DNA from 2 places in the Streptomyces sp. NPDC002911 genome. Region 1 is predicted to be linked to the other one. Evidence: riboswitches for the same ligand, from Rfam matches in the RefSeq annotation. Region 1 holds a riboswitch; the other holds the start of a gene.
What was found. A riboswitch is a leader RNA that binds a small molecule or an ion and turns the genes downstream of it on or off. The one in region 1 is predicted to bind cyclic di-AMP.

Region 1 (7,090 bases):
ACCAGCGCCGGCAGCTGTCCGACCGTACGCGCGGAGGCGATCGGCGCGGTCACGGTCGGCTGGGCTGCCAGCCAGGCGAGGGCGACCGTGGCGATCTCGGCGTCGTGCTCCTGGGCGATCCTGTCGAGCGCCGCGAGCACCTTGCGGCCGCGCTCGGTCTCCAGGTGCCGGCCCGCGCCCTCGGCCCGTGCGCTCTCGACGGCTGCCCCCGCCCGGTACTTGCCGGTGAGGAAGCCCGAGGCGAGCGCGAAGTACGGGACCGCGGCGAGACCGGCGCCGGCCGCCGTGTCCTGGAGCGCGCCCTCATAGGTGTCGCGCGAGACGAGGTTGTAGTGCGGCTGCAGTGCGACGTAGCGGGCCAGGCCCTCGCGCTCGGAGAAGTCCAGGGATGCCTGGAGCCGCGCGGGGCTGATGTTGGAGGCGGCTATCTCCCGCACCGTGCCGGCCTTCACCAGCTGGTCGAGCGCGGTGATGATCTCCTCGACGGGGACGCTCTCGTCGTCGAAGTGCGTGTAGTAGAGGTCGATGTGGTCGGTGCCGAGCCGGCGCAGCGACGCCTCCGCCGCCTCCTTGACGGTGGTGGGCGAGAGCCCCTTGTACGCGGGGTGGGCGCCGACCTTGGTAGCGATGACGACGTCGTCGCGGCGGGAACGGGCGGCCAGCCATTTGCCGATGAGGGTCTCCGACTCACCGCCCTCGTTGCCCGGGACCCAGGCCGAGTAATAATCGGCGGTGTCGATGAAGTTGCCGCCTGCCGCCACGTACGCGTCGAGGACGGCGAAGGTCCCGTCCTCGTCGGCGGTCCAGCCGAAGACGTTGCCGCCGAGGGCGAGAGGGAAGACCTGGAGGCTCGATGAACCGAGCGGGCGCCGAGATGTCATGTCCAGGAACAACCGGTCGGCTCAGGCAACTATTCCGGTGCACGTCCACGGCGCACAATCCGGAAAACCCTGACGAGTCCCCGTCCCGGACGGACCGGCGGCCCTGACGTACGGGGGGCGTGCGTCAGGGCCGCCGGGATTCCGAGGGGCTCAGATCGTGAGGCCCTTACCGCGCAGCCAGCTCATCGGGTCGATGCCCGAGCCGTCCGCGGTGTGGATCTCCAGGTGCAGGTGCGCGCCGGTCACATTGCCGGTCGCGCCGACGCGGCCGATGGTCTGGCCGGTGGTGACCTTCTGGCCTGCCGCCACGTCCATCGACGACTGGTGGCAGTACCAGACCTCGGTGCCGTCGTCGAGTTCCAGGACCGTGCGGTAGCCGTACGAGCCGGAGTAGCCGGCCGACTTCACCGTTCCACTGTGGACGGCCTTGACCGGGGTGCCGGTCGGGGCCGCGAAGTCCAGCCCGGTGTGGTGGCCGGAGGACCACATCGAACCGGCCTGGCCGAAGGTCGAGCTGATGTAGTACGAGGAGGTCGGCACGGCGTAGCTGGCGGCGAGCTTGGCGAGACGCTCGGCCTCCGCCTTCTTCTTCGCCGCTGCCGCCGCCGCCTTCTTCTTCGCCGCCGCCTCGGCCTCGGCGTCGCTCTGCTGCTTTGCCGCCTGGGCCGCGGCCCACTCGACCGCCGCCTGCTCCTCCGCGGCCTTGGCCTCGGCGTCGGCTCCGGCCTGCTGCTGCTCGGCCTGCTGGAGGATGCGGGCGCGAAGCGCCTCGCCGGCGTCGGTGGTGCCCTGCTCGGCCTCGGCGGCGGTGATGCCCGCGGTGGTGAGCGGAGAGGACGCGGCGACCGTCTCGTGGTCCGAGCCGGAGTCGTCGGACATGAACGCGCCGACACCGGGAAGGGACTTGGCGTCGGGGAGATTGTCCGCGATGGAATCGGGAAGAGAAATGGAGACCGGCGGCTTGCTCTGAGCGGTGGCCATGCCACCCGCTCCGACGGCCGCGATGACCCCGACGCCGAGGACGGTGGAGCTACGGGCGAGGCCGCGCTGCTTGGCTACGCGATGCCGGCCGCGTACGGGACGGATGGACTCCTCGGTGGGGTTCCATTCCTCCCACGTCCTGTCCTCATCACCGAAGCTGCCGGTCCTGAAGGATGACGGTGCCTCGGGGGCAGGCTGATTGGACGCCACGTGGGCGCACTCCTTTCCTTCCTTCTCGCCTACCGGGTTAGCTGACGGGTTCGGAGCAGGAAGGTCTCCTACGGGCCCCTTCGTCTCTCGCGAGACACAGGTGTCCGATTCACCCCATGTAGGTGGTTCCCCGGTTCCCTTGCGGAATTCGGCGCTGCGCACGGTGCCGCCTCTTGCGACGACAGGTACAACCGCGCTGCGTTATCGAACGTTAATAGACACCCGGGTCCCATTCCAAGCTGTTCCCGTAGATCATTCGCCACTCCGGCCTGGACTTTCATGGGTCAATCGGTCACAAACGGGCGACTTGAGCACCCTTCACCCGGGCAGCAGTTTCTGACGGTGCGTCAAATGTTATGCGGAGCGGGGTCCTTCGACTACCGACGGTCGCGACCGGTCATTCACTGTCCCGCCGCACGATCTTCACCTTCGTCCGCCGCTCCTGCTGCCCCCGCGCGGGACGCCCGACGGCGAGGAGCGCCAAGTCGTCCGTCGACCGGCCGCCGGTGTGCAGCCGTACGTCGTCGGTGAGCGCGGACAGCAGTTCCTCGGGCCCCGGGAAGAGCCGGCCGCGAAGCCGGGCCGCAGGATCGTAGAAGACGCCCTTCGCGTCCCGCGCCTCGGAAAGGCCGTCGGTGAACGTCAGGAACATCGCACCGGCCGGCAGCGTCCACACGTCCGACCGGTCCGGCCACACGTCCAGCCCCATCCCGAGCGGCAGTGCGGGCACGGTCGGAGCCAGCACCTCCAGCGCCCCGTCCGCGTGCAGCACGAGCGGCTCGGGGTGACCGCGGTTGATGACCCGAAGCGTGTCCGATCCGGCCGGGATCTCCGCGAGGACAGCGGTGACGAACCCCTCCATGGAGTCGAGCCCGCCCCGCCGCGAGCTCTCACGGGCAAGCGCCCGTTCCAGCCGCTGGACCACCCCCTCCAGCGACAGCTCCTGTTCCGCCGCCTCCCGGAACGCCCCGATCACGACGGCCACCGCCGCCACGGCGTCCAGCCCCTTGCCCCGTACGTCACCGAGGACCAGGCGCACCCCGTACGGAGTGTCCGTGACGGCGTACAGGTCGCCGCCGACGAACTCGTCCGCCTGCGCCGCCTCGTACCTCGCCGCGACCAGCAGCCCCCCGATCCGGTCCTCGGGTGTCGGGAGCACCGCGCGCATCGCCGTCTCCGCGATGACCCTGGCCGATGCCAGCTGCTCGTTCCCCCGGCGTACGACGCGGTTGATGACGAGGGAGAGCGCCGCGACGGTGAACAGGGTGAGCAGATCGGTGACGGGCACGACCTCGGCGAGCATGCCGTCCGAGACCCGGATGGCGAGCACGACGAGGATCGAGACCACTCCGACCCGCACGGTGCGGGCCAGCGAGAAGAACGGGGCGGCGATCAGCGGGGCGGCCGCGAAGAGCGGCACAGCGGTGACCTCGGACGGCGTCGCGAGGTCGAAGATCACTCCGGCGCAGATCATCAGGGCGGGCAGCGCGCGCACGAACCGCCGGGAACGAGCGTTCCCGGCAGCGCCCCCTCGCCGTCCGTCCCGCTTCCCCACCTGTGCGCTCCTACCCGGTCCACCCAAGGCTGCGGACGGTACCGCGCTCCACCCGGGCTTGCCGGAGCCGCGCCGAGCGGCGACTCGTCATCGGCCGAAGGGAGGAGTCGCCGGAGCCCCGCCGCCTACCGGGGGTCAGTCGGAAAGCCGGTGCTGCGCGTAGATCGTCAGTGCATCCCGAACGAAGACGGCCGTTCCGTCTCCATACCGATCGTAGTTCCTCCGAGGCGCGGACCGGCGACGTACATCTCGTCAAAGTCAACCCCCGCACCGGCGGACGGGGACGCACACGACAGAGGCCCGAATCCTTGGAAGGATCCGGGCCTCTGTCTTCTAGTAGCGGGGACAGGATTTGAACCTGCGACCTCTGGGTTATGAGCCCAGCGAGCTACCGAGCTGCTCCACCCCGCGCCGTTGTGATTGCAACTCTACGCCATCCGGGAGGGTGCTCCGACCACTTACGGCAGCCACTCCCCACCACCCCTCGCGACCGGAGAACCTCCCGAGCCGACGTCATACGTCAACAGAGGCCGCACATAGCGGAGTTGCCGGACGCAATAGCTGTCCGAAAAAGTTTCCGCACCCCCGATCTCGCGTATCGCCTGTCCGGAGGGCCTCCCCTCGTGTCCACACGGCGCAGACCCGCGATCCACCCGGCCGCACCGTCGACCCTGCGCGTCTCCCTCGTCGGCGGACTGATCGGCGCCGTGCCCGGCCCGGTGATCAGCGCAGCCGTCACCTGCCCGGCCGTCGGTGTGCCCGAGAGTGACTCGGTGCACGCACTCAACCACGGGACGTCGGGCTTGCTCAGCGGGTTTCGCGGCCGGGCTCGTGGCGCTCCTGCGCAGGAGCCCGGGGAAGTCCGCGGTCGTGCCCGCGCCGCAGGGATGACCCCACGCCGTGCCCCGGGCGGGGCGCGGCGCTCCGCGATTGCGCGGCGTCCGGAGCGGCGGGACGCTGGAAGGACAAGCCTTTCGGTGTTCGGTCCCGTCTGCGCGGCATCCTTCGGGTGCCGGTGCAGGCCCAGCAGCCTCACCCGATGCGACGGTGGCAGGGGAGGCCGGGCGCGTGCGCGTCAGGAGACGGATATGGACGGCGCCCTGCTCGAAACGATGAGAACCGCTCTGCGCGGCCCGGTCATCGGGCCGGACGACCAGGAGTACGGCCGGGCCCGTACGGTCTACAACGCCATGATCGACAAGAAGCCGGCGGCCGTGGTCGCGTGCCGCGACACGGCGGACGTCATGGCGGCCGTCGACTTCGTCCGTGAGCACGGCCTGGACGTGGCCGTCCGGGGCGGCGGGCACAGCGGCCCCGGCCTCGGCCTCTGCGACGACGCCGTCACGATCGATCTCTCCCCCATGCGCGGTGTGCGGGTCGACCCCGCCACCCAGACCGCCCAGGCCGACGGCGGGGCGACGTTGGGCGATTTCGACCACGCCACCCACGCGTTCGGCCTCGCCACTCCGGCGGGGATCATGTCCACGACCGGCATCGGCGGCCTCACCCTCGGCGGCGGTCACGGCTACCTCACACGGAAGTACGGCCTCTCGGTGGACAATCTGGTCTCCGCGGACGTGGTCCTGGCCGACGGCAGCTTCGTCGCCACGAACCCGAGCGAGCACCCCGACCTGTTCTGGGCGCTGCGCGGCGGCGGCGGCAACTTCGGCATCGTCACGTCGTTCGACTTCGAGCTGCACCCCGTGGACACGGTGGGGGTCGCCATCACCGTATGGCCCCTGGAACTCATCCACGACGTCATGCGCTGGTACCGCGACTTCCTGCCGCAGGCACCGGACGACCTGTACGGCTTCTTCGCCTCGCTGACCGTCCCGCCCGGCCCGCCCTTCCCCGAGGAGATCCACGGGCAGAGGATGTGCGGCGTCGTCTGGTCCTCGACGGCGGACCCCGAAGCCCTGGGCGAAACCCTCGCCGTGGTGAACGATCCGGGGCCGCCCGCCTTCCACTTCACGGCGCCCATGCCCTATCCGGCCCTGCAGTCCCTGTTCGACACCCTGCTGCCGACCGGTCTGCAGTGGTACTGGCGCGGCGACTTCTTCGACCGGATCACGGACGACGCCGTCGACGTGCACGCCTCCTTCGCGGAGAAGCTCCCCACCGGCCTGTCGACGATGCACCTGTACCCGGTCGACGGGGCCGCGGGCCGGGTCGCCCGCGACGACACAGCCTGGGCGTACCGCGACGCGCTCTGGTCCGGCGTCATCGCCGGCATCGACCCCGACCCGGTCAACGCGGCGGCACTGCGGGAATGGGCCGTCGGCTACTGGGAGGCCCTACACCCGCATTCCATGGGCGGCGGCTACGTGAACTTCCTCGGCACGGGCGAGTCCCAGGACCGCGTCCGGGCCACGTACCGCGGGCACTACGACCGGCTCGCGGAGGCCAAGCGGGCCTACGACCCGCACAACCTCTTCCACGCAAACCAGAACATCGAGCCCGCACCACCGCACCGACCGTGACGCCCGGCTCGCAATACCGAGGGAAACCCGTGCTGGGAGGGTTACAGTCTGCATGCACCGCATGATGATTCCGGACGCCCCCGGAGCGGCGCGGCACCGGTAGCGGCACCTCGTAGCCCTATCGGTCGGGACCAGTCCAGGATTTTCCGCAGCGGCTCGGTCACGGGGCTCTCACCGCACACCTACCTACAGGACACCTGAGATGACCGACATGCCTGCCCGCACGACCCAGCGGCACTCCGACAGCGCGAGCGCGACCGCCGACCCGGGTTCCGCGGCCCCGCTGCCCACGCCGCAGTACGCGAACCTGTTCATGGAGCCCGATCTGCCGCCGGTCACCGACGAACCCGAATGACCGGCGGCCCGTGCCCGGCCCCGAGTGACCGGCCCTGGTGACCGGCCCTCAGTGACCGACCCTCAGTGACCGGCCCGGCCGCACGGTCGTTGGGAGACCATGCGCATCCGTATCGGCGTGGTCGTCCTCGCAGTGGTCCTGCTGATCGCCGCGTTCATTTCGAACATCCCGTCCGAGGCCGAGACCGAGGCGGCCTGCCGGAGGGCCCTCGACAACACGTCGACGTGGACCAGCCGGCCGGACATCTGCCTGGAGGTGTCCGCGGAGACCTACCGGACGTTCCTCCTCATGTACGAGCTGCGGGAAGAGGGCCTGGACTGACGCCGCCCACGGCATGACGGTGGGCGGGCGTACGTGACCGGAGGGCGGCTCAGCCCTGCTGCTTCCACTCCGCCTGGGCCTCGTCGAGATTCTCGGCGAGCGTGTCCAGGAAGTCCTTGGCGCTCGTCTTGCCGAGCAGCACCTTCTGGAAGCCCGATTCGCTGTCGGCCTTGGACAGGGTGTTCCAGTCCGGCAGGTAGTAGGGAAGCTGGACGATCTTGGTGTCGCCGGAGAACAGCGCCTCGGCACCGAGCTTGGTGGTCTCGGCCCGGTCGAGCCAGGGGTCCTCGGCGGCTTCCTTGTTGGC
Region 2 (7,090 bases), on a different contig from region 1:
CATGGCCGAGGAGTCGCTCGCCTGCCCGCCGACGCTGCAGGCCCTCGACGGGCTGAACAGGTGCCTGCCCGACCTGCCGGTCGACGTCCACGTCGAGCGGGCCGCCATGTCGCGCAACCTGATCCTCCACACCTGCGCGGAGCGTGAACGCGCACTCGCCGCAAACACCTCCACACCCCGCACGACCTGGCACGACACCGCCACCGGTCTGATCGACGCCGTCGTCGGGCTCTGGATGGCACCGGTCACACCCTGCCGCTGACGGCCCTCCGGATCACCCCACCCGACCCCGAAACCCGTGCTCCGGCGCCAGCATCCGGGCCGCCGGGGCCGAGAACAGAGGCACCCACCATGACCCCCTCCCGCGTACTCGTGGTGGGCGCGTCCGCCGCCGGGCTGACCACCGCGGAGGCACTGCGCCGCAAGGGCTACCAGGGTGAGCTGACACTGCTGGGCGCCGAGCGGCACCATCCGTACGACCGCCCGCCCCTCTCCAAACACGTGCTGGCCGGCAGCAGGGCCCCTGACACCGCTCACCTGCGGACGCCCGAAACGCTGGCGGCGCTGGACGCCGCATTCCTCCTCGGTGACCCGGCGGTCGGCCTCGACCCGGACAGCCGTACGGTACGCACGGAGTCGGGCCGCGAACTGAGCGCCGACGCCGTCGTCGTCGCCACCGGACTGCGGCCGAGGACCCTGCCCGGGCAGCCGGCCGCCGAAGGCGTTCACGTACTCAGGACACTCGACGACGCCCTCGCCCTGAGGGCAGGACTTCTGACATCGCGGCGGCTCGTCGTGGTCGGGGAAGGCGTACTCGGCTCCGAGATCGCCGCCACCGCGCGCGCCATGGGGCTGGACGTCACCCTGGCCGGTCCTCGGCCGGCACCCATGCTGGACCAGTTCGGGCCCGTGGTGTCGGATCTGCTCGCCGCACTGCACGCCGGGCACGGGGTGCGTCTGCGGCTGGGCCACGCGGTCAGCGGACTGACCACCGCCCAGGGCCGCGTGACCGGAGTGCGTCTGGACACGGAAGAGGTGCTTCCGGCTGATGTGGTCGTCGTCGCGATAGGGGGCGAACCCGCGACGGGATGGCTGACGGGCAGTGGGCTGCGCATCGATGACGGCCTCGTCTGCGACTCCCGGTGCCGGGCGGCGGAGGGGATCTACGCCGTAGGGGACGTGGCGGCCTGGCACCACCAACTGTTCGACGTCCCCATGCGCCTGGAGAACCGCACGAACGCCACCGAGCAGGCCCTCGCCGTCGCGGACAACATCCTCGGCGCGGACCGGCCCTACACCCCCGTGCCCTATTTCTGGACCGACCAGTTCGACGCCCGGATCCAGGCCCACGGCCGGCTCGGTCCGGACGCCGGGGCGACCGTCGTGGACGGCGACCCCACGAGCGGACGTTTCGTCGTCCGCTACGAACGCGACGGCAAGGTCACCGGAGTCCTCGGCTGGAACATGCCCAAGCAGGCGCGGCTGCGCCGCCAGGAGATCGGCGGTCCCGTCCCGTCCCTGGAAACCTCCGCGCCGTGACAGCGGCCGAGGACACGTCACTCCCACCGCACGACGAAGTGAGGAAGCGATGACCAGCACGACAGGCACAGAAGAGGCGCTCACGCCCCCGGCCCCGGAATGGCCGATGTCCCGCGCGACGGGCTGTCCGTTCGACCCACCGCCCGCCCTGAAGGCCGAGCAGGAACAGGGGGCGCTCAGGAAGGTCGGCCTGTGGGACGGGACCACGCCCTGGCTGGTGACTCGTTACGCCGATCAGCGCGCGCTCCTCGCCGATCCGAGGATCAGTGCCGACATCTCCCGGCCCGGCTATCCCAGTTCGGCACCGGTGAAGGGGACGAGCTTCAGCTTCATCCTGATGGACGACCCCGAACACGCCCGCCAGCGGCGGATGGTGACGGCGCCCTTCACGATCAGGCGGGTCGAGGCGATGCGCCCCGCCGTCCAGAAGATCGTGGACGGACTGATCGACGACATGCTGGCCGGGCCCCCGCAGGCCGACCTCGTCCAGACGTTCGCGCTCCCGGTTCCCTCGCTCGTCATCTGCGAACTGCTCGGAGTGCCGTACGCCGACCACGACTTCTTCCAGGAGAACAGCAAGATCCTCATCAGCCGGAGCGCGGATCCCGAGGTACGGGCCGTGGCCCACGGCAATCTGATCGGCTATCTGGACGAGCTGATGGGTCACAAGATAGCCCGGCCCGTGAACGACCTCCTGTCAGGACTCGGTACCCGGGTCGAGGCGGGTGAACTGTCCCGCCGTGAGGCGGCCGAGATGGGCGTCCTGCTGCTGCTCGCCGGACACGAGACCACGGCGAACATGATCGCTCTGGGCACCCTCGCCCTGCTCGAGCATCCCGGCCAGCTCGCGCTGCTGCGTGACACCGAGGACCCCACCGTGGTCTCCGGTGCCGTCGAGGAGCTGCTGCGCTATCTCAACATCACCCACGGGGGCCGCCGTCGCGTGGCCCTGGAGGACATCGAGATCGCGGGCGAGGTCATCCGGGCGGGCGAGGGAATCATCGTGCCCAACGACATCGGCAACCGTGACCCCGAGGTCTTCGCCGACCCCGACCGGCTCGACCTCCGGCGCGACGCCCGGCGTCATGTGGCCTTCGGTTTCGGCGTGCACCAGTGCCTCGGTCAGCCGCTGGCGCGCATGGAGCTGCAGGTCGTCTACAGCACCCTCTACCGTCGCATCCCCACGCTGCGTCTGGACGCCCCGCTGGAGGAGCTGTCGTTCAAGCACGACGGAGCCGTCTACGGCGTCCACGAACTGCCCGTGGCGTGGTGACCGTGCACCCCCCACACCCCGCCGCACAGTGACACCGACGACGAAGGAGTCTTCATGAAGGTGATCCTCGACCAGGACAAGTGCGTGGCGTCCGGACAGTGCGTGGTCGCCGCCGCCGACGTGTTCGACCAGGACGACGACGGCATCGCCGTACTGCTCGACGCCACGCCGTCCTCGGACCGTGCCGACGACGTCCAGCAGGCCGCGGCCGTGTGCCCGGCACTCGCCATCATGATCCAGGACTGACGCGAGGCGGCCGGCCGGCGGACGGCGGGGGACGGGCCTCGGTCCGCAGTGGCCCGCAGCAAACCCTTACGGGCTGCTGCGGGCCACTGCTGTGCCGCGGCGCGTCCCTTGTCGCCGTGGTGCGCCCGGACGGTCGCCCAGTGCGGCTTCCGGCTGAGTTCGCCGCCCGGCCCCACCCATCGAACGGCAGCCGGGTCGTCGAGGTCATGGACCGGAATGCCGGCGGCTGCGGCAGCGATCAGTACGTCGGTCATGGCGGTCGCACTCATGAGCCGCATGTCCGATTTGGTCTGGTTTTTTAAATTAATCCCGTAATCCATAAAAGGCCATTTCATGCGACCTGACCCTCTTCGATCGGGAACAAAGCGCCCGAATCGGACTCCGTGACCAGGGTCACTTCGCGCACCCCGGACGCGGGGGTGCGGCAGCCGGTTCCCTTCTGTGCCAACGGGAATGGCCGGCGCGATGTGGGGTGGATTACATGAATTCCCGTGAATTGATCTTCCGGATGAATTGTGATCACCATGCCGGGCTTGTTCCTTTCCCTATTTCTCGCCTACGGTCGCCATCACTCCGGACGGAACGCCTAATCCTGCCGCCGTCCGGTTACCCGACCACTTCTTCGTGCGGCAGGAGCGGGGGACCCAAGTAAGCGCCGATCCGGTTTCCGGAGCGGCTCGGGGTGAAGTCGCATTCGTATGCGACCGGACATCTCCAGTCCGAACCCGACAGCTCACTTCGCAGGCGACGGAGAGGAATTCAGCATGCCCGAGAATGGTAAGCACCGTCGTTACAGGGCCAGTTCACTGACCCGCGGTATCATCGCCGTGAGCACGGGTGGAGCCGCCCTGGCCCTTCCTGTGATCGGTGCGACCGGCGCCTTCGCCGCCCCGGCCCAGCCGACCGCCGTCGAAAAGGCGGCGACGTCTACTGCCGTATCCGGCAAGGGAATTGCCGCGCAGAAGTCCGAGACCGGCGCCTATTCCGTCGTCGTGGGCGACACCCTCGCCAAGATCGCCCGTGAGCATTCTGTCAGCGGCGGCTGGAAGGCCCTGTACGAGACCAATCAGAAGGTTGTCGGTGGAAACCCCGACCTGATTCGCCCCGGTCTTCAGCTGACCATCGGTGCCAAGGCCGAGAACAAGTCGGCGGACAAGGCCGAGAAGGCCGAATCCAAGGCGTCCGACCGGGCCGAGGAGAGCGCTGACCGCGCCGACCGTTCGGAGCGTGCGAGCACCCCCGTCGCCGCCGAGGGCGCGCCCGCCACCGAAGCCGTTCCCGCCACCGAGGCCGTTCCCGCCGCCGAGACGGCCACGTACACGAACGACCTCGACGGCTGGATCAAGGAGTCGCTGGCCATCATGGCCGAGCAGGGCATCCCCGGCAGCTACGACGGGATCCACCGCAACATCATCCGCGAGTCCTCGGGTGACCCGATGGCCATCAACAACTGGGACTCCAACGCGGCGGCGGGTATCCCGTCCAAGGGGCTGCTGCAGGTCATCGACCCGACCTTCCAGGCCTACCACGTGCCCGGTACGTCGATGGACAGCTACGACCCGGTCGCCAACATCACGGCCGCGTGCAACTACGCCGCTGACAAGTACGGCTCGATCGACAACGTCTTCTCGGCCTACTGAGTCCTCGCCGAGGCGAAACCGCCGGCGCGCGGGCGTGTGACAGAGGGACAGGACTGACGGGTGGTACGGGTTCGGCGGAACCCCTACCACCCGTCAGTCGTTTCCGGAGGGGGTCGCGCCACGGCGGCCGGCGCACCGGCGACCGGCCGGCCGGACCCGGGCGACTGGTCTCGTACAGGTTCGTCGTCCATACTGCCCGCCGTGGAGCAGCGCATAGATTCGAAGATCAAGTCCGAGTTCGCCGCGGGGACAGACCCGGCGTACATCCCCGGCCTGACGGCCCCTGCCCCCGCGCGGACGGAGGCGGAAGCGGAGAAGGCGGCGCCCGAGCGCAACCCGAAGGCCGAGATCGTGGACGCTCATGCCGAGGGGGTGGCCGAGGAGGCCGTGGACGATTCCGCGGCCGCCGACGAAGCGGCCCCGGAGGACGCGGCCCCGGGCGTCGATACGACGCGTGAGGGCGCCGGTGACGGGGACGGCCCCGTCTTCGAGGTCAGCGACCGGCGCGGATCCATCAGGGCGGACGCCGAGGGCGTCCGCTTCCGGCTCGACGACCAGGAGGCGGAGTTCGACTGGTCCGAGATCGGGGCGGTCGAGGTCAAGACCGGCCGCTTCGGGCGCCGGTTCACCGTAACCGTCCACCTGTCGAGCCGCCGGTGGTTCAACGCCGAGGTCGAGGCGGGCGCCCGCAGCGACCTGAAGGCGTGGACGGCGGAGCTCGACGAGGCGCTGGACGCCTACTTCGAGGAGGCCTGACCCGCGTCACGGTCACGGCCGCGTACCGGGCTGCTCATCGGCCCGGTGCGTGGCATGCCCTGACCGCTTCAGGCCCCCGCTGCCGCGTCGAGCACCACGGAGCGGGTCAGATGGCGCGGCAGGTCGGGATCGAGGCCACGGGCCGCCGCGCGGGCGATCGCCAGGCGCTGGACCCGGACCAGGTCGGCCAGCGGGTCCAGGCCGCTCTCCACCCAACGGGCCCCGGTCGCCAGCACCCGCTCCCGTAGTCCTTCCGGAGCGGTGCCGAACATCCAGGTCGCGGTACCGGTCGTGGCGATGCTGATGGGGCCGTGGCGGTATTCCATCGCGGGGTACGACTCGGTCCAGGACAGGGACGCCTCTTTCATCTTGAGCGCCGCCTCGTTGGCGAGCCCGACCGTCCAGCCGCGCCCCAGGAAGCTGAACTGGGTGCATTCCAGGAGCCCTGCGGGCAGCGGCTCCGCCAGGGCGGTCTCGGCGTCCCGTACGACGTCCTCGGTGTGCAGCCCGAGATGGGCACGGAACAGGGTCAGCGCGGTGGTGGCGAACCTCGTCTGCACCACCGACCGTTCGTCGGCGAAGTCGAGGACGACCACGTCGTCGGCGGCAGCCATCACCGGGGTGTGCGGGTCGGCGGTCACGGCGACGGTCCGGGTGGTCCCCCGCAGCCGGGTGAGCAGATCGAGTACCTCGGTGGTCGTACCTGAACGCGTCAGCGCGACGACCCTGTCGTACGCGCGCCCGAAGGGGAATTCCGAGGCGGCATACGCGTCCGACTCGCCCTGCCCGGCGGCCTCGCGGAGCGAGGCGTACGCCTGCGCCATGTAGTACGACGTCCCGCAGCCGACGACGGCGACGCGCTCACCGGTGGCGGGCAGGGCACGCATCCGGTCGACAGCGACCTCCGCGGCGCGGCGCCAGCACTCCGGCTGGCCGGCTGTCTCGGTCTCGACATGCGACATGTCCGCACTCCGCTTCCGCTGCTGTTCGCACCTGGTGGGGTGGGGCTGGGTGAAATCGATGCCCGCGTGTTCAATACTGCATGTCGGATGGGATAATCGAGCAAGAACAAGCAAACTGATCGAGGTCCCCTGTTCTTCGCGGCGGCTGTTTTCAGTCAAGCTTGGTAGGTGGACGGCTCAATCCGGTTCCGTCATCCCCGTGGGGATATCCGCGCCATCGTGCGAAGTTGACGGCTGATATGCCTGTACATCAGGTAGAAAATCCCCTGAGAGGTGCATCTGCGGCAACCTCGGGCGGCCACCGGTGGCCGGTGGGTGGGCCGGGCGAAGGGTAGTTCCACGCCATCGGGCCTGCGCGATGGCCGAGTTCGAACGCGCGGCCGGATCTCGGTCGGCATAATCGCCCCATGCCGATCAGGGGTGGGGACGTCGGGGACTTCGGCGGGGGGCCGTGTGTCCGGTTGCCGCCGAAGCGGGGCTGCGGCCTGGCCGCCCGGGGGCTCCCCGTCTCGCCGCGCGGCCCGCTGTGGAACCCCGCCCCCGCCCCGACAACAGGGACGCGGTGACACCGTGATGGCATGGATCGTGGCCCTGACCGCCGTCGCGGCGGCATTATGGTCGGCCGCCCGTATGCGGCAGGCCGCGCGGGACGCGTACGCCGCCTCGGCACGCGT

Region 2: another riboswitch for cyclic di-AMP. It lies ahead of ACWD04_RS17900 (transglycosylase SLT domain-containing protein); the one in region 1 lies ahead of ACWD04_RS25540 (M23 family metallopeptidase).

What each region holds. Positions count from the first base shown of each region.
Region 1 is NZ_JBSFUO010000021.1:1,413-8,502, forward strand. It holds gene ACWD04_RS25535 (aldo/keto reductase) at 1-881, opposite strand, end outside; gene ACWD04_RS25540 (M23 family metallopeptidase) at 1,032-2,072, opposite strand; cyclic di-AMP (ydaO/yuaA leader) riboswitch at 2,084-2,236, opposite strand; gene ACWD04_RS25545 (PP2C family protein-serine/threonine phosphatase) at 2,470-3,627, opposite strand; partial or broken gene ACWD04_RS25550 (TipAS antibiotic-recognition domain-containing protein) at 3,763-3,881, opposite strand; tRNA gene ACWD04_RS25555 (tRNA-Met) at 3,965-4,038, opposite strand; gene ACWD04_RS25560 (FAD-binding oxidoreductase) at 4,716-6,107, shown strand; gene ACWD04_RS25565 (hypothetical protein) at 6,310-6,462, shown strand; gene ACWD04_RS25570 (hypothetical protein) at 6,562-6,783, shown strand; gene ACWD04_RS25575 (ABC transporter substrate-binding protein) at 6,833-7,090, opposite strand, start outside.
Region 2 is NZ_JBSFUO010000010.1:127,035-134,124, forward strand. It holds gene ACWD04_RS17875 (TetR/AcrR family transcriptional regulator) at 1-262, shown strand, start outside; gene ACWD04_RS17880 (NAD(P)/FAD-dependent oxidoreductase) at 352-1,539, shown strand; gene ACWD04_RS17885 (cytochrome P450) at 1,589-2,812, shown strand; gene ACWD04_RS17890 (ferredoxin) at 2,867-3,058, shown strand; gene ACWD04_RS17895 (hypothetical protein) at 3,390-3,584, opposite strand; cyclic di-AMP (ydaO/yuaA leader) riboswitch at 3,660-3,820, shown strand; gene ACWD04_RS17900 (transglycosylase SLT domain-containing protein) at 3,823-4,698, shown strand; gene ACWD04_RS17905 (hypothetical protein) at 4,900-5,454, shown strand; gene ACWD04_RS17910 (SIS domain-containing protein) at 5,523-6,416, opposite strand; gene ACWD04_RS17915 (ATP-binding protein) at 6,990-7,090, shown strand, end outside.